Regions from separate parts of the Rhodococcus sp. NPDC056743 genome, predicted to be linked through region 2. Evidence: riboswitches for the same ligand, from Rfam matches in the RefSeq annotation. Region 2 holds a riboswitch; each other region holds the start of a gene.

Region 1 (7,952 bases), on a different contig from region 2:
CATCCGGCCGACCGGTGTGATGAAGACGAGGAATGCCAACAGAATCCACCACCACGAGACCGTCGGCGCCCAGCTGACGTCGACGAACCAGGCGAGGACGTTGTTCGCGATTGCCAGCCACGTGACCCACTGGAGTCCGGCCAGGGTGGTGATCGGAACCGTTGCCGCGATCTGCGCCAGTTGGGTTTTCAGTGGTGTGGGCTTGACGATGCGCGGTTCGACGGTTTCGGTGGGGGCCAATTCGTCGAGGTATTCGGCCAGAGATCCCAACCGCGGATGATCGTAGAGTTGCGCGACGGTGACCTCGGGGAAACGCTCGCGTAGTGCTGTCACCAGCTGGGCGGCGGAGAGAGATCCGCCGCCCACTTCGAAGAAATCGTCGTCGAGGCCGGTGATCTGGGCGCCGAGAATCGACCCCCACAGTCCGGCTACCCAAGCTGCGGTTCCGTCCAGTCCGAGTGCGGCTCCGGCATCTTCGCCGGCTCCGGGCAGAGGCCACGGAAGAGCGTTGCGGTCGACCTTGCCGGAGGTGCGCGTCGGGAGTTCGTCCATCAATGCCAGACGCGGAACGAGAGCTGCCGGCAATTGTTCGCTGAGTGTGGCGTGTGCGGCCTTGAGGTCGAAGTTGGGGTCGGTACTCGCGATGTATCCCACGAGCAGTTGGTTTCCGGCCGCGGTTTTCTTGACCGCGGCCGCGGCGCCACTGACGCCGGGAAGGTTCTGCAGCGCGTTGTCGACCTCGCCGAGTTCGATGCGTCGGCCACCGAGCTTGACCTGATCGTCGGCCCGGCCTTGGAACATGAGTCCCTCGAGCTCCAGTCGGACGAGGTCCCCACTGCGGTACGCACGCTCCCAGCCGAGCGAGGGCATCGACGCGTACTTCTCAGCGTCTTTTGCCGGGTCGAGATAGCGGGCGAGACCGATGCCACCGATTACCAGTTCGCCCACCTCCCCGACTGCGACGGGGTTGTTCCGGGCGTCGACGACGGCAAGGTCCCAGCCGTCGAGGGGGAGTCCGATGCTGACGGGGCTCTTGCCGTCCATCAACGCGCCGCAGGCAACCACTGTCGCTTCCGTGGGACCGTACGTATTCCACACTTCACGGCCTTCGACGGCCAAGCGCTCGGCCAGCTCGGGCGGGCAGGCTTCGCCGCCGAAAATCAGCAGACGGACGGCTTCGAGTGCTTCGGCCGGCCACAGCGATGCCAACGTGGGAACGGTGGAGACGATGCTGACATCGCGAGAGACCAGCCAAGGGCCGAGGTCCATGCCACTGCGGACGAGTGATCGAGGTGCGGGGACCAGGCACGCGCTATGACGCCACGCCAGCCACATTTCCTCACACGACGCGTCGAAGGCAACGGACAGTCCCGCGAGTACACGGTCGCCAGGACCGATCGGCTCGTCTTGAAGGAACATGCGGGCCTCGGCGTCGACGAACGCTGCGGCGTTGAGGTGGGTGACGGCGACGCCCTTGGGTGTGCCGGTGGATCCGGAGGTGAAGATGATCCAGGCGTCGTCTCCGGGCAGTGGATCGCGCACGGGTGGGTGCTCGAGCCGCTTCGGCGCGGTGCCAGGCCCGACGCCGTCGCCAGTGATGATCGCGGCGACTTGGGCTTCACCGAAAACCAGTTCGGCGCGCTCCTCCGGATCATCGGCGTCGACGGGTACATAAGCAGCGCCGGCCCCGAGGATCGACAGGATTGCCACGTACAGCGACCGTGAACCGGACGGCATCCGGATGCCGACGCGATCACCCGCGCCGACTCCGGCGTCGGCGAGCCAGCGCGCACCCTGTTCGATTTCGCTCAGCAGTTCGGCGTACGACAGCGTCGTCTCACCGTCGTCGATGGCGGGTGCTTCGGGGTTCGCCTGCGCGGATGCCCGCACGATGTCGATGAGAGTGCGCGGCGCAGGTGCCTGCCCCGAACGTAGGAATACTGGCGGAATCCCGATAGACGATTCCGTCGACTGCGGCTGGAGTGGCAAACCCGTTGATCCTGTTCTGCTCATGATCTTTAGTCGTGCGACCTGTCGAGTTGTTATCTCATGACAAGTTTGCGAGTTGGTGAACAGTTCTGCCTAATGCAACATGCCGACACTGCGCTTATTCCGAGTTCGTGGCGTTCTGCAGGTGCCCTTCGGCCGAATCGGCGAACTCAGGCGTGTCGAAGACCTCTCCGCCCAGAGGGTCGACGGCGCGAGAATCTGCGGAGATGTCGACGACGCCGGTATCGGGATCGATGTTGACCGCGTGCTGCGGTACTTCGTGGACCGCGACGAACATGTGAGTATCACTTGGATCAGTGGTGATACCCGATTGTGACGGTGCCAGCCCCGCGAAGCTGGACGAGATGTTCAGGTCACGCAATCGTTTGCTCGACGGTTGTGGCACGTCGGCCGAACTGTTCGTGGTGGAGATCCGCAAGTACCGCGGAGCTGCGGCGACCTCGTATCGGAACGCCTTGAGCATGGACAGGCAGGCCAGCACCATGATGATCGAGAACGGTACGGCGGTTGCGATCGCCACGGTTTGCAGGGCCGTCAGAGATCCGCTGCCACCCACCAGCAGCAGAACAGCCGAGGCAGCGCCGGACAGGAACGTCCAGTAGACCCGCGTGATCTTGGATGTCTCCAGATTGCCGCCCGTCGCGAGGATGTCGATGACGATCGAACCCGAGTCGGCGGACGTCACGAAGAAGAACACGATGACCACGATGGCGAGAACACTCGAGATCGTTCCGAGCGGAAGCCCGTCGAGCAGCGTGAACAACGACGTGTTGGTGTCGACGGCGCCGGACGCGTCGAGCATGGTGCCCTCGTTGCGTTGACGCAGGATGCCGGAGTTGCCGAAGATCGTGAACCACAGTGAACCGACGAGTGTGGGCGCGAGCAGAACACCGAATACGAATTCACGGATGGTGCGTCCACGAGAAATGCGGGCGATGAACATTCCGACAAACGGCGCCCAACTCATCCACCATCCCCAGTAGAAGATCGTCCACGCGCCTGCCCAGCCGTCGTCGGCGAACGGAGAGGTGCGCAGCATCAGTTCCGGAAGGGCCTGTACGTAGCCGCCGAGGTTCTGCACCCAGGACTGGAGAAGGAACAGTGTGGGGCCGAGGACCAGGACGAACAGAGCAAGGGCCGCAGCCAGGATCATGTTGATGTTGGAAAGCCACTTCAGTCCCTTGGTGACACCGGAGACCACCGAGAACGTGGCCATGCCGGTCACGATGACGATGATGGCGACGACCAACCAATTGTCGGTCTCCACCCAGCCGAGGTAGTCGAGGCCGGCGGTGATCTGCTGCACACCGAATCCGAGCGATGTTGCAACGCCGAACAGGGTGCCGACGATCGCGACGACGTCGATGGCGTGCCCGATCTTGCCCTCGATGCGAGCGCGTCCGAGTAGGGGTTCGAGGAGCCACCGGATCGACAGGGGGCGACCCTTGCGGTACGTCATGTACGCCAGTCCGAGACCGACGACAACGTAGATCGCCCACGCGTGCAGGCCCCAGTGGAACATTGTCAGTTCCATGGCTTGATTTGCGGCCGCGTCGGTGGATCCTGCTACCCGGCCCGCGACTGGCGGGTCCACGTAGTGTGAAAGTGGTTCGGCCACTCCGTAAAACACCAATCCGATGCCCATGCCGGCACTGAAAAGCATGGCAAACCACGACATCATGCCGAATTCGGGTTGTTCGTCGTCGCGGCCGAGTCTGATATTGCCGATCCGGCTGATCGCGCAGTAGAGGGCAAAGACCACAAATCCGGTGGCGGACAGGATGTACCACCAGCCGACGCCATCAGTGATGGCGTTGTTCAGGCTTTGGAACGCGTCGGCCGCAGTTCCGGAATAGATCACGGCAAAGGCGATCAGCCCGAAGATCGCTATCGATGCCGGGACGAATACGGGTTTCCGCAATCCCCTCCACGCGCTTTTGACCGCAGTCATCTCGCTCCTTCACACAGTTCAGCGTGCTTATCGCCACTTCGGCGGCCACAGGTCGCGTAGGTGGGCAAACGCTCGCACCATCGCAGTAAAGACCGGGCTATTGCTTTGCATTCCAAACTAACGGCAGGCTTCCGGCAACTCAACTCAACGAAAGATGGTGCATTGTCATGACATTTGCTTCCTCGTCGCCGGAATTTCGCTGTAAAATGTTGCACAGTAGCAACATTGGTCTGCATTTCAGAGATGGAACGACGAATTCTCTTGGGGCTGAGAGGGGATGTCGATCTCATGTGATTCAGCACTGTCAAGCGATTGTCAAGTTCGGCGAAACTCTTTGTCGGTCAGATGCTTAACTCGCAATTTCCCGCAATATCAATGATGGGCGGGGTCGATACCGAAACGTGACTGTGACGGTCGCAACTATGTACGCCGCCGCCCCTTTTCCGGCTCGGCCAACGGGTCGATATTCGCACAGTTCCGCTGTATCGGTGCGACCATGGTGACTATGGAGATTCAGGATGCAGTGGAGCAACTTCGCGCAGAGTCCGGTGTTGCGAAGATCTTCTCCGAACCCTACGAGACCAGCGATGGAACGACGATCATCGCGGTTTCACGCCTGCATCGGCGATGGCGCGGCGACCCGATTGCGGTGCCCGTTGGAGTGTTCTCCATTCGGGACGGCAAGGCGCTATGGGTGCCGGCAACGGATCAGTCGAGAATTGCGTTGTTGGGGGAGGTTATCGGATTGGCGGCCGCCGTGATCGCAACACTGGCGGTTCTTCGTCGACCGCCGTGGCCGGACTTGTCGATTCAGGGCGAGTGACGCGGCAGCGTGCAGGCCGACAGCCGGGTCATGTTGCAACATAGGGACATTCGACGCGAAATTCACTCGGTTCATTGTCGAAGAACTGTCGGCGTAGCTCGACCAGGAGACGTGCCCTTCACCTCGTGTGCCGAACGGTCGGCCGGCCAGGAAAAATTCTTCATCCCTCCGAGTTGACAAGCCGCCGGAGTCCTGCCATTCTCGTTTGCAGGTCACGAGTACCAGTGTTCAGCCCCGGCTTGCTGGTCGGCAACCCTCCTCCGCGGTGGGGTGCTCCGGGTGACGACCCGGCTGTATCCGAAAACGGATTCGGCAAGCGCGGACTCTTCCGGGAACATCACCCGAACGAATGAGTCCTTGAACGTGAGGATTGTCTTCGATGACTGCTGTTCTGAGTGCCGATACCTGCACCGCTCCCATCGCCAACGTTTCCGGCGCCGACCTGCAGGTTCCCCTCGTCCAAGGTGGCGAGTGTTCCTATGCGAACTTCGACTACGCAGCGAGCGCGCCGGCATTGGCCCAGGTCACCGACCGTATTGCGGAACTTCTTCCCACCTACGCCAGCGTCCACCGTGGTGCCGGATACGCCTCCCGGATCTCCACGCTGACCTACGAGAACGCTCGCGAATCGGTTGCACGCTTTGTGAACTGCGCCGACGATCAGGTTGTCGTCTTCACCCGCAACACCACTGACTCGCTCAACCTCCTCGCTCAGTCCGTGCCCGGTAGCACCGTCGTTCTCGACATCGAGCACCACGCAAACCTGTTGCCCTGGAACGACGCTCGTATCGTCACGGCCGCCGATACCGTCGAAGAAACCATCGAGCGACTGATCGCGGAGCTGTGCACCAAGCCCGCCGCGCTCCTCGCCATTACGGGAGCGTCCAACGTGACCGGCGAGATCCTGCCGATCGCACGCCTTGCGGACATTGCGCACCGTTGTGGTGCACGTATCCTCGTCGACGCTGCTCAGTTGGCTCCCCACCGTCGTATCGACCTGCAGGAATGTGGAGTCGACTACCTCGCGTTCTCCGGTCACAAGCTGTACGCGCCCTTCGGTGCCGGCGTCCTCGTCGGTCGCCGTGACTGGCTCGACGAGGCCAAGCCGTACCTCGCCGGTGGCGGCGCTGTCCGTGAGGTGACCATCGAGTCCACCGAGTGGGCCTGCGCTCCCGCCCGTCACGAGGCCGGTTCGCCCAACGTTCTCGGTGCTGCTGCAATCGCCGCAGCCTGCGACGCGCTGACCGCGCTCGACTTCGATGTGATCGCGGAGCACGAGAAGGCGCTTACCGCTCAGCTGACCGACGGACTGGATGCCATCGCGGGCGTCAACCTGCTCCGCTTGTGGGCCGATGCTCCTGACGCCGTCGGAATTGTCACCTTCACCGTCGACGGATACGAAGCCGGCGAGGTTGCCGCCTTCCTCTCCGCAGAACACGGTATCGGCGTCCGCGACGGACGCTTCTGCGCGCACCCGCTGCTCTCTCGTCTCGGCCTGTCCGGCGGTGCCGTCCGCGCCAGCCTCGGATTGGGCAGCAGTTCTGACGACGTGGATCGCCTGATCAACGCCGTGAGCATCCTGGTTTCCAATCAGCGTGATTGGAACTACGAGAAGACCTCCGGTGCATGGAATCCCGTGCCCGAGACCCGCACTTTCCTTGGTGGCACCGCCGGCGACGCCGGCGCAGCCGAATGCGTCTGAGCTCACATCCGGATGCACTGACTGAAATAGGCAACTAACATGGCAGGCATGGCAACTGCGACGTTTGGAATGTGTACGAGCTGACGATCGTCTCGCGCTCACCCCTCCCTCCATACTTTCGGAGATACACATGTCTTCTATCGCATCACACTCCCTGCACGTAGCTGTTGAGCTGACCGGATTCGGCCACCATCCCGCCGCCGAAGGGGCTCCCGGAAACCTGCCACTCATCGGCGCAGACTACTGGGTAGATCTCACCGAAGGTGACACCCTTCTCGATCTGACGGCCTTCCCTGTCAATGTCATTCGAATCCGCGCCGCCGACCTGCGTGACGCGCAGGCTCAGCGAGCCCAGATCCGTGCAGCGATTGCCGAGGACGGCCGCGATCCCGACTCCGTTGCAGTATTGGTCGATCTCGAAATCCTGATTGCCCCGGAAGCGCGCGCTGCGCGTAAAGAGTTGGCGCAGTTGGACAGTGCGCTGAGCGTCCCGCGAGTCCCGGCTTCGCTGCACTACGTCGGTACGCCGTCCGGGCTCGGCAGTTTGATCGCCGATATTCGGGCTGCCGACGTCGCAGATGGTGTGACCTTGCTCCCGTTGTCGCTGCCTCGCACTCTCGAACATCTTGTCGGCGAGACCATTCCGTGGCTACAGTCGCGGGGTCTGGTGACTCCGGCCACCGCAGTCGACGAGGTTCTCGGTCGCTTCGGGTTGCCGCAGCGTCAGCGCACTCTCGCGTCCTGAAGGTTATTGCGTGCGCCACGCCTACGCTGGATAGGCGCTGATCATCATGCGCCGGTGCGCCCTTCGAGGTGCTCTGCGATCAGATTCTCGACGTGTCCGGGATCGCGCGGAGTGAACGACACCGCGCCGCGGCTGGTGAGTGTGAGAACGACGGCTGTGTCTTTCCACGGCCGGAGCAGGTCCAGGCTGTACCACGAGCTGAAATCTGTTGTTCCCCAGATTCGTAGGCGTCCGCTCAGCCATGACATGACTCCGAGGTCGACGGATTGGATCTGCGAGTACGGAACGTACTTACTGACAAACGGGAAATAGTAGTGGCGGATCGTGACGCCCTGATCGTCGAGCCGGACCGTTCGGTCCTCGTAGATTGTCGATGCTCCTGCACTCACAGTGATAACCCGGCTCCTGCTGGTCGATGCTCTGTTGGTTACCCAGAAACCAACCATACAGTCTCTATTGGAGCGGGCCGCAAGCTCGGGCGTTAGGCGCTGGTGGGCCTTGACACTACGAGATCACTCACCGCGATCTGGGCGTTGCCGATTGCCATCTGAACTGGTTCGCAACTGCTCGATGCTCGGGCGAGGGCAAGAACCGCCGTGAGTAGCGCCGCGTCGGGTTCTCCCTCGTACGGTCCGCTCTGGACGTCGAACTTTCCAGCGCGCAACTGCTTTCGGGCATTGATTCCAAGTTGTGAAATGACCTCGTCCATCGCGGTCAGGCA
Region 2 (7,952 bases):
TAGTTGAGTCCTATGTGCGGGAATAGTGCCATTTTTGCTCGCTGACCTGGCGATTTGAGTTTTTCCGGTGCTGTGTCCTAAGCTATCCAAGCTCCCAAGGAACGACGCAGGGAGCACTGCTCGGAGTGATCCGGCGCGCCCCCTTCGTCTAGCGGCCTAGGACGCCGCCCTTTCAAGGCGGTAGCGCGGGTTCGAATCCCGTAGGGGGTACGTTTTGCGAAAGCGAAACGATGCAGTATGGTTTGACCCGCACGACACGCTTTGAGTTGCAGAAATACCCAGCTAGGACAGTGGTTTGGGAGCAGCGAGAAGATGTAGTACGGTTTCACAGCAAGGAAAAAGCAAGGCCCTGTGGCGCAGTTGGTTAGCGCGCCGCCCTGTCACGGCGGAGGTCGCGGGTTCGAGTCCCGTCAGGGTCGCAAAGCATTGTTCTCAGTCAATAGGCTGGGAACAATGCAGTGCGATAGGCATTCGGTTCGGGTGCCGTCCGGCCAGGTAGCTCAGTTGGTACGAGCGTCCGCCTGAAAAGCGGAAGGTCGCCGGTTCGATCCCGGCCCTGGCCACCACAACTCGATAAATTAAGCTCCAGATTCCTGTTTTCAAAACAGTGAAGCTGGAGCTTTTTCTATTGTTCGCCGCGGTTATTGGAACTGATCGGTCGGATTCCGTCGAATTGGTTCCGGTCAGCGGGAACGTGCTGTGTATCACTCATTGTCGAGCATCACTATTACCCGCAGCACCCATTTCAGGGGTGCGGGTGGTCCGGCCGTCTCACGATGTCCGGTCCTACTTTCTCTGCGCAAGAAGGAAGTGATGGTCGACGTGTCTCACTCGAGGTCCCGACGCATCGGGAAATTCAGCCGTACCGCAGTTGCATTGTTCGGAGCCGGCATTCTGCTTGCCGGGTGCGCAAGCAATGACGACGGCAACGGCACTACCGACGGTGACACCGGATCGGCGTCGATCGTCACCGGGATGATCAACGAACAGGGCGATGCCGGCACGCCGGTCGCAGGCGGAACACTGACGTACGGTGTCCAGGTTCTCGCGTCCTCCCTGGATCCGACGAAGGTTGCAGCGCGCGGCGGTTCCGGCGGCGAAGCTCTGGCAGCGGTGTACGACGTTCTGGTGAGCTACGACACGGCGACCGGAGAGTTCGAACCGAAGTTGGCCAAGTCCCTCGACACCAATGACGACGGCAAGACCTGGACCCTGAAGCTGCGTGACGGCGTGAAGTTCAGCGACGGCACTGCACTCGACGCCAACGCCGTCATCGCGAGCATCGACCGGTACAACGCAGGTAAGGGCAACGGCGCAGAACTGTGGCTGGCCTCGGTCGCTTCGATGGAAGCCTCGGATGCCGCTACCGTGGTCTTCAATCTGAGTGCGCCGTGGATGCGTTTTCCGTCGATGCTGGCACTCGGCCACGGAATGATCGTCGCTCCCAGCTCGCAGCAGGGTGACAAGTTCACCGCGGTCGGTGCCGGACCGTTCACCGAAGGCGTGTTCAGCCCGAGCGTCGAGCGAATCTTCAAGGCCAACCCCGCCTACTACGGTGGTGCTCCGAAGCTCGAGCAGCTTCGGATGGTTGCGCTCAACGGCCCGCAGGCCAATCTCGAATCCCTGAACAGTGGTCAGCTGGACGTTGCTTACATTCGTGGTCTGACGTCGGCAATCAACTCCGCCAAATCCGCCGGCTATCCCGGTTACATCGACGTACTCAACGCCGGTAGCGCCGAGATCATCAACAACCGTGAAGGTCGACCGGGCGCAGATGTCCGGGTCCGCCAGGCTATCGGCTATGCACTCGATCCGGAGCTGATCGACCAGCGCGCCGAAAACGGTGAAGGACTCCCGGGATCGGAACTGTTCGGCACGACGTCACAGTGGCACGTCGACACCCCGGGGATCGCGTACGACCCCGCCAAGGCCAAGGAACTTCTGAGCCAGGCCAAGGCCGACGGATACAACGGCACGCTCAACTACATTGTGCTCAGCGAGCCGAAGGACCATGCGATCGGTTTGGCTGTGCAGTCTCTGCTTCAGGCCGTCGGGTTCGAGGTGAACCTCATTCTTGCGAACAACGCCGGCGACATCGTTCAGAACGTCTACGTCAAGAACGATTTCGACCTCGCTCACGCCGGTATCGGTTTGTACGAGTCGATTCCCGATCTCGGTCTGTACTCGACCACCAACAGCACCTCGAAGTCCAACACCGCGGGTTACGCCAACCCCGCTATGGATCAGTTGATCGCTGATCTGCAGCAGACGAAGGACAATGCGTCGGCGTTGGCCGTGATCAGCAAGATCCAGACCCTGTGGAACGAAACGGTTCCGTCGGCTCCGGTCGGTGGCTTGGCCTCCTTCTGGGCTTGGCAGAAGAACGTGCACGGCGTGGTTCCGACTGCAACGGGCATCATGTTGTTCGATCAGGCATGGATGGGCGCTAAGTAGCGTCACACGCAACCCGAGAGCCCCGTCCGACGTGAGTCGGGCGGGGTTTTGTCATGTCCGGTCCGATCGCATGAACATGCAACCCTTTCGATCATCGTGATTCTTTTGAAATATGTTGCTAGTCAAGGTAATTCGAATAATCGAATTTGACTTGTCTGTCATGGTCGACATAGATTGCAGTCACCATCCAGAGTGGCCGAGAGACCTGGCTCGACGACGCCGCAGCAACCCCCCTTCTTCGAGTTTGGGTGCTACCGCCAGGACCGATGGAGGACGCATGACCGTATTTGCCGTGGGTATCGAACTGGACGGCGAGGGTACCCACCCCGCTGCCTGGCGTCGGAGCTCGTATCGCCCGGACCAACTGCTCACGGGTAAGACTCTGCGTAATCGTGTCGCGGCCGCCGAGAATGCGGGATTCACATTTGCGACGTTCGACGATTCCATCGTGCCGCCGGCCGGTGACGTGGTCGGCCGTATCGACGCCGTCTCGAGGGCGTCGTACGTTGCCGCCACTACCAGCACGATCGGGCTGGTTCCGGTTGTGGGCACCACGTATGCCGAACCGTTCCACACGTCGTCGCAACTGGCGACGCTCGACTATTCCTCGCGTGGACGCGGCGGTTGGCTCCCCGTACCCGTCGAGGACGAGGCGGCGGCCAAGGCTTGGGGGAGGGCGCCGGTGTCGACGGAATCGGCGCGTCGCCAAGAACAACGGGATTCGATCACCGTCGTGACCGATCTCTGGGATTCATGGGAGGACGACGCCGTCGTTCGTGACTACGCCAGCGGTCGGTTCCTCGAGCGGGACCGTCTGCACTACGTGAACTTCGAGGGTGACACTTTCTCGGTGAAAGGCCCGGCGATCGTTCCGCGGCCACCGCAGGGGCAGTTGGTGGTGTTCGGACGGTACGGCGCGATCGATCCGCGTCAGGCGGACGTCGTTCTCGTTTCCGGTGATTCGGTCGATGCAATCGCACGGTCAGCGGCGAATGCGCGCGATGAGGGCGCGTCATTGGTGATCACCGAAGTCGACGTGGCCTTCGATACACCGAATCTGTCTGCGGCGCAGCGACTGGCCGAACTGAATTCGCACGGTGAAGCCGTGGAAAGCAGCCGCCTGATTCTGGCCGGCGACCCAGTGGCTTCGACGGCGCAGTTGAAGGAACTGGCCGGGGATCTCGACGGTGTTCACTTCCATCCGCTCGTGATCGACGAGGACCTTCCGGTGCTGGCGAAGTTCGTCCTTCCGGCCTTGTCCAAGGACAGCCTGACACGACGTCCGGTCCCGGGTTCGACGCTGAGGGGCAACCTCGGCCTGCAACGGCCCGTCAATCGATTTGCTCATTCCTCCTGACTTGACTTCGTGCTAAGGATATTTCGGCTATGACTGCATCACGCTCCGCCGTGCCTCGACCCGACGCTCATGTTCATTTCGGCGTCTTCTTCCAAGGTGTCAATCACACCACCATCTGGTCCGATGTCGCCAGCGGATCCCAAATCGACTTCGAGACGTTCCGGCGGTTGGTTCTCACCGCCGAGCGCGGACTGTTCGACGCCTTCTTCCTCGGCGAGGGCCTGCGCCTTCGTGAGCAGAACGGCAAGATTCTCGATCTCGATGTCGCCGGCCGACCCGACGCCATAGCGCAACTGGCCACCCTGGCCGGTATTACCGACAAGATCGGGCTGGTCGCGACGCAGAACACCACGTACAACGAACCTGCCGACCTCGCACGCCGGCTCTCCGGCCTCGATCTTCTCTCCGACGGCCGGGCCGGGTGGAATGCGGTGACCACCGACAATGCGTGGACGGGTGAGAACTTCCGCCGTGGCGGTTTCCTCGATCACGCTCTGCGCTACGAACGGGCCGGCCAGTTCATCGAAACTGCACGGGCACTGTGGGATTCGTGGGCAGACGCCGCAGTCTCGGATTCCCGCGTGTCCGAGAACTGGTCGGCGCCGGGTGCGGTGAGCGAAGTACGCAGGCAGACTTCCCAATTCGACATCTCCGTGACGCCGACGCTTCCCCGGAGTCGGCAGGGGCACCCGGTTATCTTCCAGGCCGGCGATTCGCCGAGCGGGCGAGATTTCGCGGCGACACATGCCGACGTCATCTTCTCGCGTCATGGAACGCATTTCGATGATGCGCTCGATTTTGCCGACGACATCCGTGCGAGGTTGCGGGCAGCGGGGCGGCCCGAGGATGATGTCAAAATTCTCCCGGGTACCCAGATTGTGCTTGCGGAGAACGAGTCCGAGGTCGAGGAGAAGGTCCGGTGGGTTCTCGAAGGCCAGTACACCGGACAGACGGCACTGTCTCTCGTCGGGTTGGTGTGGGGTAAGGACCTCTCTGATCGGGATCCGGACGGTCCACTGCCCGAGGAAGATCCGGTTGCTCGGCCGGTGTCCGAGACCAGGGGAGCGGCCCGCGACGGCAACGACCCCATCGCGATTGCGCGTGAATGGCGGGCGCTCGCCGAGGCGAAGAACCTGTCGTTGCGTCAGGTTGCCATCGAGACGTCGCAGCGATCCGGTTTTGCCGGAACCCCCGGTCAGGTCGCCGACCAGTTGGTGCATTGGGTGCGTCACGGGGCTTCGGACGGATTCAACATCTCGCCGTACCTGGTACCGACCGGGCTTGACGAGATCGTCGACTGGCTGATTCCGGAGTTGCAGGAGCGCGGTGCTTATCGCACCGAGTACTCCACCTCGACGCTGCGCGGGCACCTCGGTTTGCGTCCGCCGCTCACGCGTCGCGCCGCATCCGAAGCTGCGGGGTAGCGGGTCCTGTCCCACACAGTCACAGCGGCGCCCGAATCCACCAAGCTCGATTCGGCCGTCCGCTGGGAGATTATCGTCTGCGTAGCCGCGGGGTTCACCACCCTCCTCGATTCGGCGGTGCTCGGAATCGGAGTGCCGTCGATCCGGGCGTCACTGGACGCGTCCACTTCCGAGGTGCAGTGGATCCTCGCGAGCTACTCGTTGACCTTCGGGTTGGCACTGGTTCCGGCCGGCAGACTCGGTGACGTCGTCGGGCGTCGGCGATTGTTCTTGTTCGGGCTGAGCATGTTCGCGGTCATGGGAATTCTCGGGGCGTGTGCGTCGGACCCGTCGATGATCATCGCGGCTCGACTCGGGCAGGGGATCGGTGCCGGCACCATCAGTTCGCAGGTGCTCGGAATCATCACAGACCGGGTGTCCGGGAAGTCGCGGGCGAAGGCGTTGGGTGCATACAGCACGGCGGGCGGTCTTGCGGGGGTGTCCGGACCGATCCTGGGTGGTCTGTTGCTGAAGTACTTCGACCCGGACTTCGGGTGGCGATTGCTCCTCGTCGTCAACGTGCCGTTCGCGGTCGTCACATTGATTCTGGCGTTTCGTTTCCTGCGCCGCGATCGCACTACCCGGTCCGGGGCCTCGATCGATCCCGTCGGGCTCTGCCTGCTGGCGGCTGCAACCGGGCTCCTGCTGTTACCTATCGTGACTCGAACAAGTGTCGTGGCCGCGGCGGTGTCCCTGGTCGGTGCTGTCAGTGCGGCTGTCGCCTTCTGGTTCTGGGAACGTCGGTACGCCGCCGGTGGTGGAACGCCGGTTCTGCTCCCATCGTTGATCGCCTCGCGGGGTTTTCGGCTGGGGACGACGGTTGCGCTCTTCTGGTTCGGATCCATCCTCGCGATCAATGCGGTGCTCAGCCTGTATCTGATCGAAGGCTTGGGGTTCGCCCCGTTGAGTGCGGCCTTCATCATGACCGGTAGCTCGCTTGCGATGGCGGTTACTTCGGCCTTCGGCTGGCGACTGGTTGCACGATTCGGTAGAAGTGCTGTGGCTTTCGCGATCGTCGGTGAGATTCTTGTGGTGCTCGGCTATACCGCGTCGGTCAATCTGGTTCCCCGGGAGCATCTCATTCCGGTGTTGGTCGTCCTTGCAGTCCTCTCGGGTGTTGCCAGCGGTTGCGTCGACGCGCCCAACCGGGTTCTGACTCTCGAATACGCACCGGCGGGTGCGAACGGAGTTGCGGCGGGGTTTCTGCAACTGTCGCAGCGTTTGTCTGCCACCATTTCGTTGGCGGCAGTGTCCGGCCTCTATCTCGGTGTCCTCGGGTCGTCGACGAGTTACGGAAGCGCCCTCGGAATTGCATTGGCCGTGTGTGTCGCGATGTTGGCGCTCTCACTGGTAGCCGCCGTCGCCGACACCCGTCGACGACGCGTGTGACGCTCGAGACCGGTGTTACTCCTGAGTTAGAAGTCGTGGGACGATACTGGAGTGGTGACCGATCGGAGCGACGACAAAGGCAGAGATCGCGGGAGTAGAGATTCAGCTAACTCTCGCCGCAACTCCTCGGACAAATCTGGCCGCGAGTCGATGAAGTTTCGTGCCCGCGCCGCCACCTGGACCAATCGGCCGCTGTTCGACTTCCACATGATCGTCGGCCTGGTCGTCCTGATCGTGGCATTCGGTTTGTTGATGGTGCTCTCGTCGTCGAGCGTCGAATCGTATGTTCTCTCCGGTACGTCCTACGCGCGGTTCTGGCCGCAGTGCATGTTTGCCGCCATCGGTCTGGTTCTGTTCGTGGCAGTCGTGCGAATACCGACCGAGGTGATGCGCAAATACTCGCCGTGGCTGCTGATCTTCTGTCTGATACTCCTTGTGCTGGTCCTGATTCCGGGAATCGGCTCGGAACAAATGGGAGCGCGAAGCTGGTTTGTCATCGCAGGAATCTCATTCCAGCCATCGGAACTGGCGAAGCTGGCCCTGGCAATTTGGTCGGCAGCAACGGTGGCGTCGTTCCTCAATGCGCGTCTCGACGTCAATCGCGCTCTGCCGGTTATCGGCGGCACGACGCTTCTCGTCCTCATCCTTGTCGTGTTGGAGAAGGACCTCGGCACCACGATCACGATCGGCATCATCTTCATGTCGGTGCTGTGGTTCGGGCTGTTCCGGTTGCGGACGTTTGTCATGTTGACCGTGGGTTCCGGGGTGGCGTTCCTTGTCCTTGCGCTTACTGCTGGTTACCGCTCGGATCGGATCAAGGCCTATCTCAATCCGGATCTCGATCCACAGGGCCTCAATTTCCAGAGCACTCAGGCAAAATATGCGTTGGCAAACGGCGGCATCTTCGGTCGTGGACTCGGGCAGTCGGACGCGAAGTGGAGCTATCTTCCGCAGGCGCACAACGACTTCATCTTCGCGGTTATCGGCGAGGAACTCGGCTTGATCGGTGCGCTCATCGTGGTGGCACTCTTTGCTGCCGTCCTCGTTGTCGGGCTGAGGATCGCCAAACGATCCACCGATCCCTTCCTCAAGGTCATGACGGCAACCGCGACAACGCTGATCGTGATGCAGGCATTCATCAACATCGCGTACGTGGTCGGACTGATTCCCGTCACCGGTTTGCAGTTGCCACTCATTTCGGCCGGCGGCACATCGATGATCACGACACTGTTGATGTTCGGGCTGATCGCGCATGCGGCGTTCCGTGAGCCGGAAGCTGTCGCGTCACT
Region 3 (7,952 bases), on a different contig from region 2:
AGCAGTTCGCCCATCGTTCGGTACTGCGTGAACACCAGGGCCCGATCACCGTCGTCGACTATCTCGGCGAGCATTTCGGTTGCGCGATCGAACTTTCCGGAACGGCCACGCAGATCCTCGCTGTCGCCGGTGACTTGAGCGGGATGATTGCATACCTGTTTGAGAGTGGTGAGGAGTGCAAGGACGTTGCCGCGTCGGGCAATGCCGGTGCCCAATCCGGTATCGAACGCGTCGGAGACCGCTGCCCGGTAGATACGCGCCTGCTCCGACGTGAGTGTGCACTCGACGGTGGAGAACTGTTTCGGCGGAAGATCCTTGGCAACAGTATCTTTGGTGCGGCGCAGGACGTAGGGGTCGATGATCGTTGCCAACCTCGTTGCCGCGGACGCCGAGCGGCCGGATTCGATCGGGACGGCAAAACGCTGCCGGAAGCGTGCCCGCGTTCCCAATACCGCGGGATTGGCGACGTGAAACAAACTCCACAACTCTTCGAGGCGGTTCTCGACCGGTGTGCCGGTCATCGCAACCTTGACGGTGGCATTGAGCCGCATGGCTGCCTTGGCAGCCAGCGAAGACGGATTCTTGATCTGCTGCGCCTCGTCGAAGACAGCCGACGCCCACGGCACGCTCTCCAATTCGTCTGTATCCGAGCGTAAGACGCTGTAGCTGGTGAGCACCACGGTGCCTGCCGCCGGTTCGGCAAGAAGAGCGCGGCCGGACCCATGGTGCACGTGCAGGTTCAGGTGTGGCGCGAACCGGCAGATTTCGCGCCGCCAGTTTCCGATAACGGACGTCGGGCACACGACAAGATGAGGACCGTCGTCGGCTCTGATTGCGATCATCGAAATGGCTTGCAGTGTCTTACCCAGACCCATCTCGTCGGCAAGGATGCCGCCACCGGTATCGGCCAGCGACGTCAACCATTCCACGCCTTGAATCTGGTACGGGCGCAAAGTCGCCTGAACCTGCGCACGATCGAGTGTGTCCACCAAAGTCTGCGCGTGGGTGAAGCGCTGTACCGACGCGGCGGCACTTCGGATGACCGTGTCGTCGCGGTAGAGAGCGGCGTGTCCGGCAGGTGGCATGGCGCCGGGTTCGCTGTTCTCGATCACTCGCTTCCAGGCGCGCACCGATTCTCCGATGCCGGGTTGATCTGCGTTCACAGCCTGCAATGCCGTTACCGCTTCGGTGAATTCGACGATTTGAATGTCGATGTCTACGGGCGTGATGACGCCGTCGACCGGTACTGCCATTCGGGCGACGGCGGCACTGCCGATCGGGAGCCCCAACTCCGCGAGATGCCCGGCCGTATCCGGCACACCCCAGAACCCGAACGCCATATTTTCGGGAAGGTAGGTCGCCTGCAGTCGATCCGGGCACGGTTGAGTCACGAGCGTCGATGGTAGCCGTGATCGGTGACTGAGGGCCACGCTCTGTCGGAGAACCGAACATTTCATACATCGGCCGTGATAGTCACCGCGCCGGTCGGTGTTCCCGTTGCACATGCTGGTGCCGTCACCATGTGGGGCGGGGCCGACGACAATCAGCGCGACGGCGTCCCGGTTCGGGGGATCTACTCCGCACTTGCTGCCGGTGATCATCATTCGGTGGCGTTGTCTGCCGACGGAACGATCACTGCGTGGGGCAACAACGAGAACGGGCAACTAGGCGGTGTCCCGACCGTCGACCGGATCACTGGGAAGCGTGACCGGTAGCTGAGTGCTCAACGAGCCGTGCGGGCCAACTCCATTGTCCGGCGCAGCAATTTTGCCACGGCGTCGGCTTCGGTGAGGAAACCGTCGTGCCCGTCCTTGGAATTCAGGATTTCGAGGCCGGCGCACGTCGGGATTCCGGCCGCGATCTCTTCCTGCAGACGTAGCGGGTAAAGACGATCGGAATCGACTCCGCCGACGACTACCGGGACCGTGATCGACGCCAATGCCGCTGCGACTCCACCGCGTCCGCGGCCGATGTCATGACGGTTCATGGCCTCGGTCAACAACACGTAGGTGCTGGGATCGAAACGCGACACGAGTTTGTCGGCCTGATGTTCGAGGTAGCTCTGAACCGCGTATCGTCCACCGTTCCAGGGGTTTTCATGCCCCTGGGCGGTGTTCTCGAAACGGGTGTCGAGTTCCGTTTCGGCGCGGTAGGTGAGGTGCGCGATGCGCCTGGCGATCCCGAGTCCGGCGCGGGGAGTGCGTCCGGTCCCGTGATAATTGCCGCCCTGCCAATCGGGGTCGGACATGATGGCGGCGATTTGTGTTGTCTGTGTACCGATTTGATCGGCGGTGGCGCGTGAACCTGTGGCCAAGACCAGTGCGGAGTTCAGATTCTCCGGATACGACACAGCCCATTCGAGGGTCCGCATGCCGCCCATGGAGCCGCCGACCACTGAAGCAAGCCGATCGATACCAAGCAGGTCGATCAGCTTCTTTTCGGCTGCGACCTGATCGCGAATGGAGATGCCCGGAAACCGGCTACCCCACGGCTTGCCGTCCTCGGCAAGCGAACTCGGACCGGTGGTACCACGACAACCGCCCAGAACATTGGTTGCAATGACGCACCATTCGCCGGTGTCGACAGGTTCGCCGGGGCCCACCATCCCGTTCCACCAACCGGGGGAGGGCTGGGTGTCTGATGCCGGGCCGGTGACGTGTGAGTCTCCGGTCAGTGCATGCTCCACCAGAACGACGTTGTCGCGGTTCGGAGACAGCTCGCCCCACCGTTGAACCGCAAGCGATACCGACGGCAGCACTGCGCCGTTCTCGAGCTGGAGTGAGCCGATGTCGACGGTTCCGACCCGGCCGTCCGGCGGCGGCAGGATATCGGCGACCTTTGTCTGGGCTTCGTTGACGGTCAAGATGCCGCCGCCGCGGTGAGGCCGGTTTCGAGGTCGGCGAGGATATCGGTGATGCCTTCGATTCCGACGGCGAGGCGGACGAGTCCGGGCGTGACTCCGGCCGCGAGCTGTTCCGCGGGAGTGAGTTGGGCGTGGGTGGTGGAGGCGGGGTGGATGACGAGGGAGCGGACGTCACCGATGTTGGCGACGTGGCTGTGCAGGGTAAGGGCGTTGACGAACTTCTTGCCTGCGTCGACACCGCCGGGCAGCTCGAAGGTGACGATGGCGCCGGTTCCCTTGGGGGTCAGTTGCTTTCCGCGTTCGTACCACGGTGAGGAGGGGAGTCCCGCGTAGGAGACGGAGGCCACGGCGGGATGGCCTTCGAGGAATTCGGCCACCTGCTTGGCGTTGGCGACGTGGCGTTCGATGCGCAGGCTCAAGGTTTCGATGCCTTGGGCGATGAGGAACGCGTTGAACGGCGCGACGGCGGAGCCGAGGTCGCGCAGGAGCTGTACGCGGGCTTTGAGTGCGTAGGCGGGCGCGCCGAGGTCGGCGAAGGTGACGCCGTTGTAGCTCGGGTCGGGGGTGGTGAAGTTGGTGTGGCGTCCCTGGGTCCAGTCGAAGCTTCCGCCGTCGACGATGACGCCGGCGATAGCGGTGCCGTGCCCGCCGAGGTATTTGGTGGCGGAGTGCAGGACGATATCTGCGCCGTGTTCGAGAGGGCGGAGCAGGTAGGGGGTGGCGACGGTGTTGTCGACGATCAGCGGTATTCCGTTCTCGTGGGCGAGGGCGCTGATGCCGGGGATGTCGAGGATGTGGTTCTTGGGGTTGGCGATGGTCTCGCCGAAGAAGGCTTTGGTGTTGGGGCGGACGGCAGCTGCCCACTGGTCGAGGTTGTCCGGATCCTCGACGAAGGTGGTTTCGATGCCGAGCTTGCGAAGCGTGTAATGCAGGAGGTTGTAGGTGCCGCCGTAGAGGTAGGGCGAGGCGACGATGTGGTCTCCGGCTTCGGCGAGGTTCAGGATCGCGAGGGTCTCGGCGGCCTGACCCGACGACAGCAGGAGTGCAGCGACTCCACCTTCGAGTGCAGCGATGCGCTGCTCGACGGCATCCTGCGTCGGATTCATGATGCGCGTGTAGATGTTGCCCGGCTCGGCCAGGCCGAACAGCGCGGCAGCGTGATCGGTGTTGTCGAAGACGTAGCTGGTTGTCTGGTAGATCGGCAGAGCGCGTGCGTTGGTCGCGGTGTCTGCGGTTTGTCCGGCGTGGACCTGCTTGGTCTCGAAGGACCAGTTAGCTGAGATGTCGGTCATGATTTGTGTACTCCAGTGGTCTGACGGATAGCTGTCGGACGGGGGCGAATGATCGCCGCCCCGTGCTGGGGTCTATCTACAAGTGCGACACATACTGAAAAACCTCCGTGGGGCTCGGCCCGGTCTGGGGTCCGTCCCTGTCGGACCCGCGCTTGTCGCCTGGAAATCCGGTGAAGCTGCAACTGCGCAGTTTCACCTCGAGGCGACCTGGTCATCACCCGGGGCACCCCACCGCGGTTGGAGGGTTGCCGTCCAGCGAGCCGGGGCTTGACGCTGGTACTCATGACCGAGCTGAATTCTACCGGGAGTGAAGCCGACGCATGACGCGGGTCGAAGTGTGCGGTGTCACCAGTCGCCATTCGACGCGAGCGCGCCCACTAGCAGGCAAAAGTTACCGGCCGGTAGTGACTTGGAGGAGGGGCTGCCGGTTGCGGTCCCGAGGGTTAGCAGTACGCTTGTCTTGTTTGGGACTCATCTCCCGGGATCAGTCCACACAGTCTAGGTTTGATAATCGAACCGTTCGCGGACCCACTCACAAAGTGTGACCGCAACCGTGTAACCAGGGGAAACTTCCTAGGAGGACGCGAAGCACCCATGTCCAAAATAAAGGTTGAGGGCACCGTCGTCGAACTCGACGGCGACGAGATGACACGCATTATCTGGCAGTTCATCAAAGACAAGTTGATCCACCCGTACCTCGATGTGAACCTCGAGTACTACGACCTCGGTATCGAGTACCGCGACGAGACGGATGACCAGGTCACCATCGACGCCGCACACGCGATCCAGAAGCACGGCGTGGGCGTCAAGTGCGCCACCATCACGCCGGATGAGGCTCGTGTCGAGGAATTCGGTCTCAAGAAGATGTGGCGTTCCCCCAACGGAACGATCCGCAACATTCTCGGCGGCACGATCTTCCGTGCACCGATCATCATCTCGAACGTTCCGCGACTCGTCCCGGGCTGGACCAAGCCGATCATCATCGGCCGTCACGCATTCGGTGACCAGTACCGCGCCACAGACTTCAAGGTCCCCGGCCCCGGCAAGGTGATGATCACCTACACGCCTGAGGACGGAAGCGCACCGATCGAGCACGAACTGGTCAACTTCCCCGAGAACGGCGGCATCGTCCAGGGGCAGTACAACTTCAACGATTCCATTCGTGACTTCGCTCGCGCGTCGCTCACCTATGGTCTGCAGCAGAACTACCCGGTGTACCTGTCCACCAAGAACACCATTCTCAAGGCGTACGACGGTGCCTTCAAGGACATCTTCCAGCACGTCTACGAGACCGAGTTCAAGGCTGAGTTCGATGCCGCAGGTCTGACCTACGAGCACCGCCTCATCGACGACATGGTCGCTTCCGCACTCAAGTGGGAGGGCGGCTACGTCTGGGCATGCAAGAACTACGACGGCGACGTCCAGTCCGACACCGTGGCTCAGGGCTTCGGCTCGCTCGGCCTCATGACGTCGGTTCTGCTGACACCGGACGGAAAGACCTGTGAGGCAGAGGCTGCTCACGGCACCGTCACGCGTCACTACCGTCAGCACCAGCAGGGCAAGCCCACCTCGACCAACCCGATCGCGTCCATCTTCGCGTGGACCCGTGGGCTCGAGCACCGTGGCAAGCTCGACGGCACCCCTGAGGTCATCGGCTTCGCGCAGCAGCTCGAAGACGTTGTCATCAAGACCGTCGAAAGCGGCCAGATGACCAAGGACCTCTCGATGCTGGTCGGCGGCGACCAGGGTTACCTGACCACCGAAGAATTCCTCGGTGCGCTCGATGTGAACCTGCAGAAGGCCATGGCCGCGAAGTAGTTTCACAGCTTCACTTTTCACATGGGACGCCCGGGCACTCCGGGCGTCCCATGTGTGTCCGTGGTCTCACGTGAGCGAACTCACCGGCTCTCACTTGGAAGTTCAACCAAGTCTGCGACAACAATTGACCAGTGACGTCGTCAACCCTTTCCCACCTCGATGCCCCGACATCCAGGGCCCGTTCTACCAGGGGTCCGGCGATGCTCGCGTTGGCGCTCGGCGGGTTCGGTATCGGCACCACCGAGTTCGTGGCGATGGGTCTCCTACCGGAGATGGCAACCGGGTTGGGTGTGTCCGAGCCCACCGCCGGTCACGTCATCTCCGCGTATGCGCTCGGCGTTGTCGTGGGTGCGCCGCTCATCGCGGCCCTGACTGCTCGGATCCCGCGCCGCACACTCTTGATCGCTCTCATGATTGCGTTCACCGTGGGCAATGCCGCGTCGGTGTTCGCGCCGTCGTACACGACGCTGATGCTCGCCCGATTCGTCGCGGGGTTGCCGCACGGTGCGTACTTCGGTGTTGCCGCCCTGGTTGCGGCGCACCTGGCCGAACCGGGTAAGCGTGCCAAAGCTGTTGCCATGGTGATGATGGGTCTCTCCGTCGCCAATGTCGTCGGTGTGCCGGCGGCCGCGTGGCTCGGGCAAACCGTGGGCTGGCGCAGTGCCTTCGCGCTGGTCGCGGTGATCGGTGTCGCAACTGTGGTGTCGCTGCTTGTCTGGATCCCGCGCCTCGACGCTATGCCGATCACCAACCCGATCACCGAACTCAAGGCATTGGGCCGCATCCAGGTGTGGATGACCCTGATAGTGGGCATGGTCGGATTCGGTGGCATGTTTGCCGTTTACACCTACATCAGCACGACGCTCACGGACGTGTCCGGCTTGGGTGCGTCGTTTGTTCCGTTGGCGCTCATGCTCTACGGCCTCGGCATGGTGGCCGGCAACTTCGTCGGTGGCTTTCTCGCGGATCGGGCGCTCATGAAGGGCCTGTTCGCGTCGATGGCGTCGCTTGCGATCATCCTTGCGGTCTTTGTGCTCGCCGTTCGTAACCCGTACACGGCGTTGCTCTTCGTCTTCCTCATCGGTTTGGCCGGCGCGTCCATGGTTCCGGGGCTTCAGACCCGGTTGATGGACGTGGCCGAGGACGCCCAGACCCTCGCCGCGTCGCTCAATCACGCCGCCCTCAACATCGCGAATGCGTTCGGAGCCTGGATCGGTGGAGTGGTGATCGCCGCAGGCTTCGGTTACACCGCGCCCGCTGCGGTCGGCTCACTCCTTGCCGTCGCCGGCCTCGGCGTCCTGGTGGTTGCAGTGATCCTGCAGCGTAGAGCCGCGAACTGAGAACACGTCGGCACCATCGGCTACGGTGCTTGCCGTGCCACAAACAGCTGACTCTCATATTCTCGCGCCTCACACGATCACGTCGGTGAACGTCAACGGCATTCGAGCCGCAGCCCGCAAGGGCATGACCGAATGGCTCGAGAAGACCGACGCGGATTTCATCTGTCTGCAGGAAACCCGAGCATCCGACAAGCAGTTGCACGAGACTCTCGAACCTGCGCTGTCGAACGGTTGGTTCCTCGTTTCGGCTGAGCCGTCGGCCAAGGGACGCAACGGCGTCGCCGTCCTGTCCCGCGTCGAAGCCGACGCCGTTCGCATCGGTTTCGGTGACGAAGAATTTCAGGACGCGGGACGCTACATCGAAGCGGATTTTGCCGACCTCACGGTGGCAAGTCTCTACCTGCCGACGGGGGAGGCACTGACCCCGAAGCAAGAAGCGAAAGAACGGTTCATGAGTTCATTCGCAGCTCATCTCGCGGTCACCGCCGCTGCTGCCGAGTCGGCCGGGCGCCACGTGGTGGTCAGTGGTGACTGGAACATCGCCCACAACGAAGCAGACTTGAAGAACTGGAAGGGCAACAAGAAGTCTTCCGGCTTCCTGCCGAGCGAGCGGGAGTGGATGGACGTTCTGTTCGGAGA

Evidence for each region. Region 2 has a riboswitch for S-adenosylmethionine ahead of ACFRFQ_RS29550 (LLM class flavin-dependent oxidoreductase). Riboswitches for the same ligand answer to the same signal wherever they lie in the genome.
Region 1: it holds a riboswitch for S-adenosylmethionine, as region 2 does, so the genes downstream of both, ACFRFQ_RS10070 (aminotransferase class V-fold PLP-dependent enzyme) here and ACFRFQ_RS29550 (LLM class flavin-dependent oxidoreductase) in region 2, are expected to answer to the same signal.
Region 3: it holds a riboswitch for S-adenosylmethionine, as region 2 does, so the genes downstream of both, ACFRFQ_RS15940 (bifunctional o-acetylhomoserine/o-acetylserine sulfhydrylase) here and ACFRFQ_RS29550 (LLM class flavin-dependent oxidoreductase) in region 2, are expected to answer to the same signal.

Annotation. Positions count from the first base shown of each region.
Region 1 is NZ_JBHTZI010000004.1:8,587-16,538, forward strand. It holds gene ACFRFQ_RS10055 (Pls/PosA family non-ribosomal peptide synthetase) at 1-2,013, opposite strand, end outside; gene ACFRFQ_RS10060 (BCCT family transporter) at 2,108-3,961, opposite strand; gene ACFRFQ_RS10065 (hypothetical protein) at 4,458-4,784, shown strand; SAM riboswitch class IV at 4,995-5,109, shown strand; gene ACFRFQ_RS10070 (aminotransferase class V-fold PLP-dependent enzyme) at 5,164-6,486, shown strand; gene ACFRFQ_RS10075 (hypothetical protein) at 6,617-7,231, shown strand; gene ACFRFQ_RS10080 (hypothetical protein) at 7,276-7,620, opposite strand; gene ACFRFQ_RS10085 (hypothetical protein) at 7,713-7,952, opposite strand, start outside.
Region 2 is NZ_JBHTZI010000016.1:80,105-88,056, forward strand. It holds gene ACFRFQ_RS29525 (TetR family transcriptional regulator) at 1-26, shown strand, start outside; tRNA gene ACFRFQ_RS29530 (tRNA-Glu) at 138-210, shown strand; tRNA gene ACFRFQ_RS29535 (tRNA-Asp) at 346-419, shown strand; tRNA gene ACFRFQ_RS29540 (tRNA-Phe) at 490-566, shown strand; gene ACFRFQ_RS29545 (ABC transporter substrate-binding protein) at 814-2,454, shown strand; SAM riboswitch class I at 2,635-2,727, shown strand; gene ACFRFQ_RS29550 (LLM class flavin-dependent oxidoreductase) at 2,732-3,811, shown strand; gene ACFRFQ_RS29555 (NtaA/DmoA family FMN-dependent monooxygenase) at 3,841-5,235, shown strand; gene ACFRFQ_RS29560 (MFS transporter) at 5,305-6,663, shown strand; gene ftsW (putative lipid II flippase FtsW) at 6,718-7,952, shown strand, end outside.
Region 3 is NZ_JBHTZI010000006.1:311,697-319,648, reverse strand. It holds gene ACFRFQ_RS15955 (DEAD/DEAH box helicase) at 1-1,391, opposite strand, end outside; gene ACFRFQ_RS15950 (hypothetical protein) at 1,416-1,715, shown strand; gene ACFRFQ_RS15945 (homoserine O-acetyltransferase) at 1,724-2,827, opposite strand; gene ACFRFQ_RS15940 (bifunctional o-acetylhomoserine/o-acetylserine sulfhydrylase) at 2,860-4,155, opposite strand; SAM riboswitch class IV at 4,299-4,443, opposite strand; gene ACFRFQ_RS15935 (NADP-dependent isocitrate dehydrogenase) at 4,750-5,973, shown strand; gene ACFRFQ_RS15930 (MFS transporter) at 6,174-7,313, shown strand; gene ACFRFQ_RS15925 (exodeoxyribonuclease III) at 7,339-7,952, shown strand, end outside.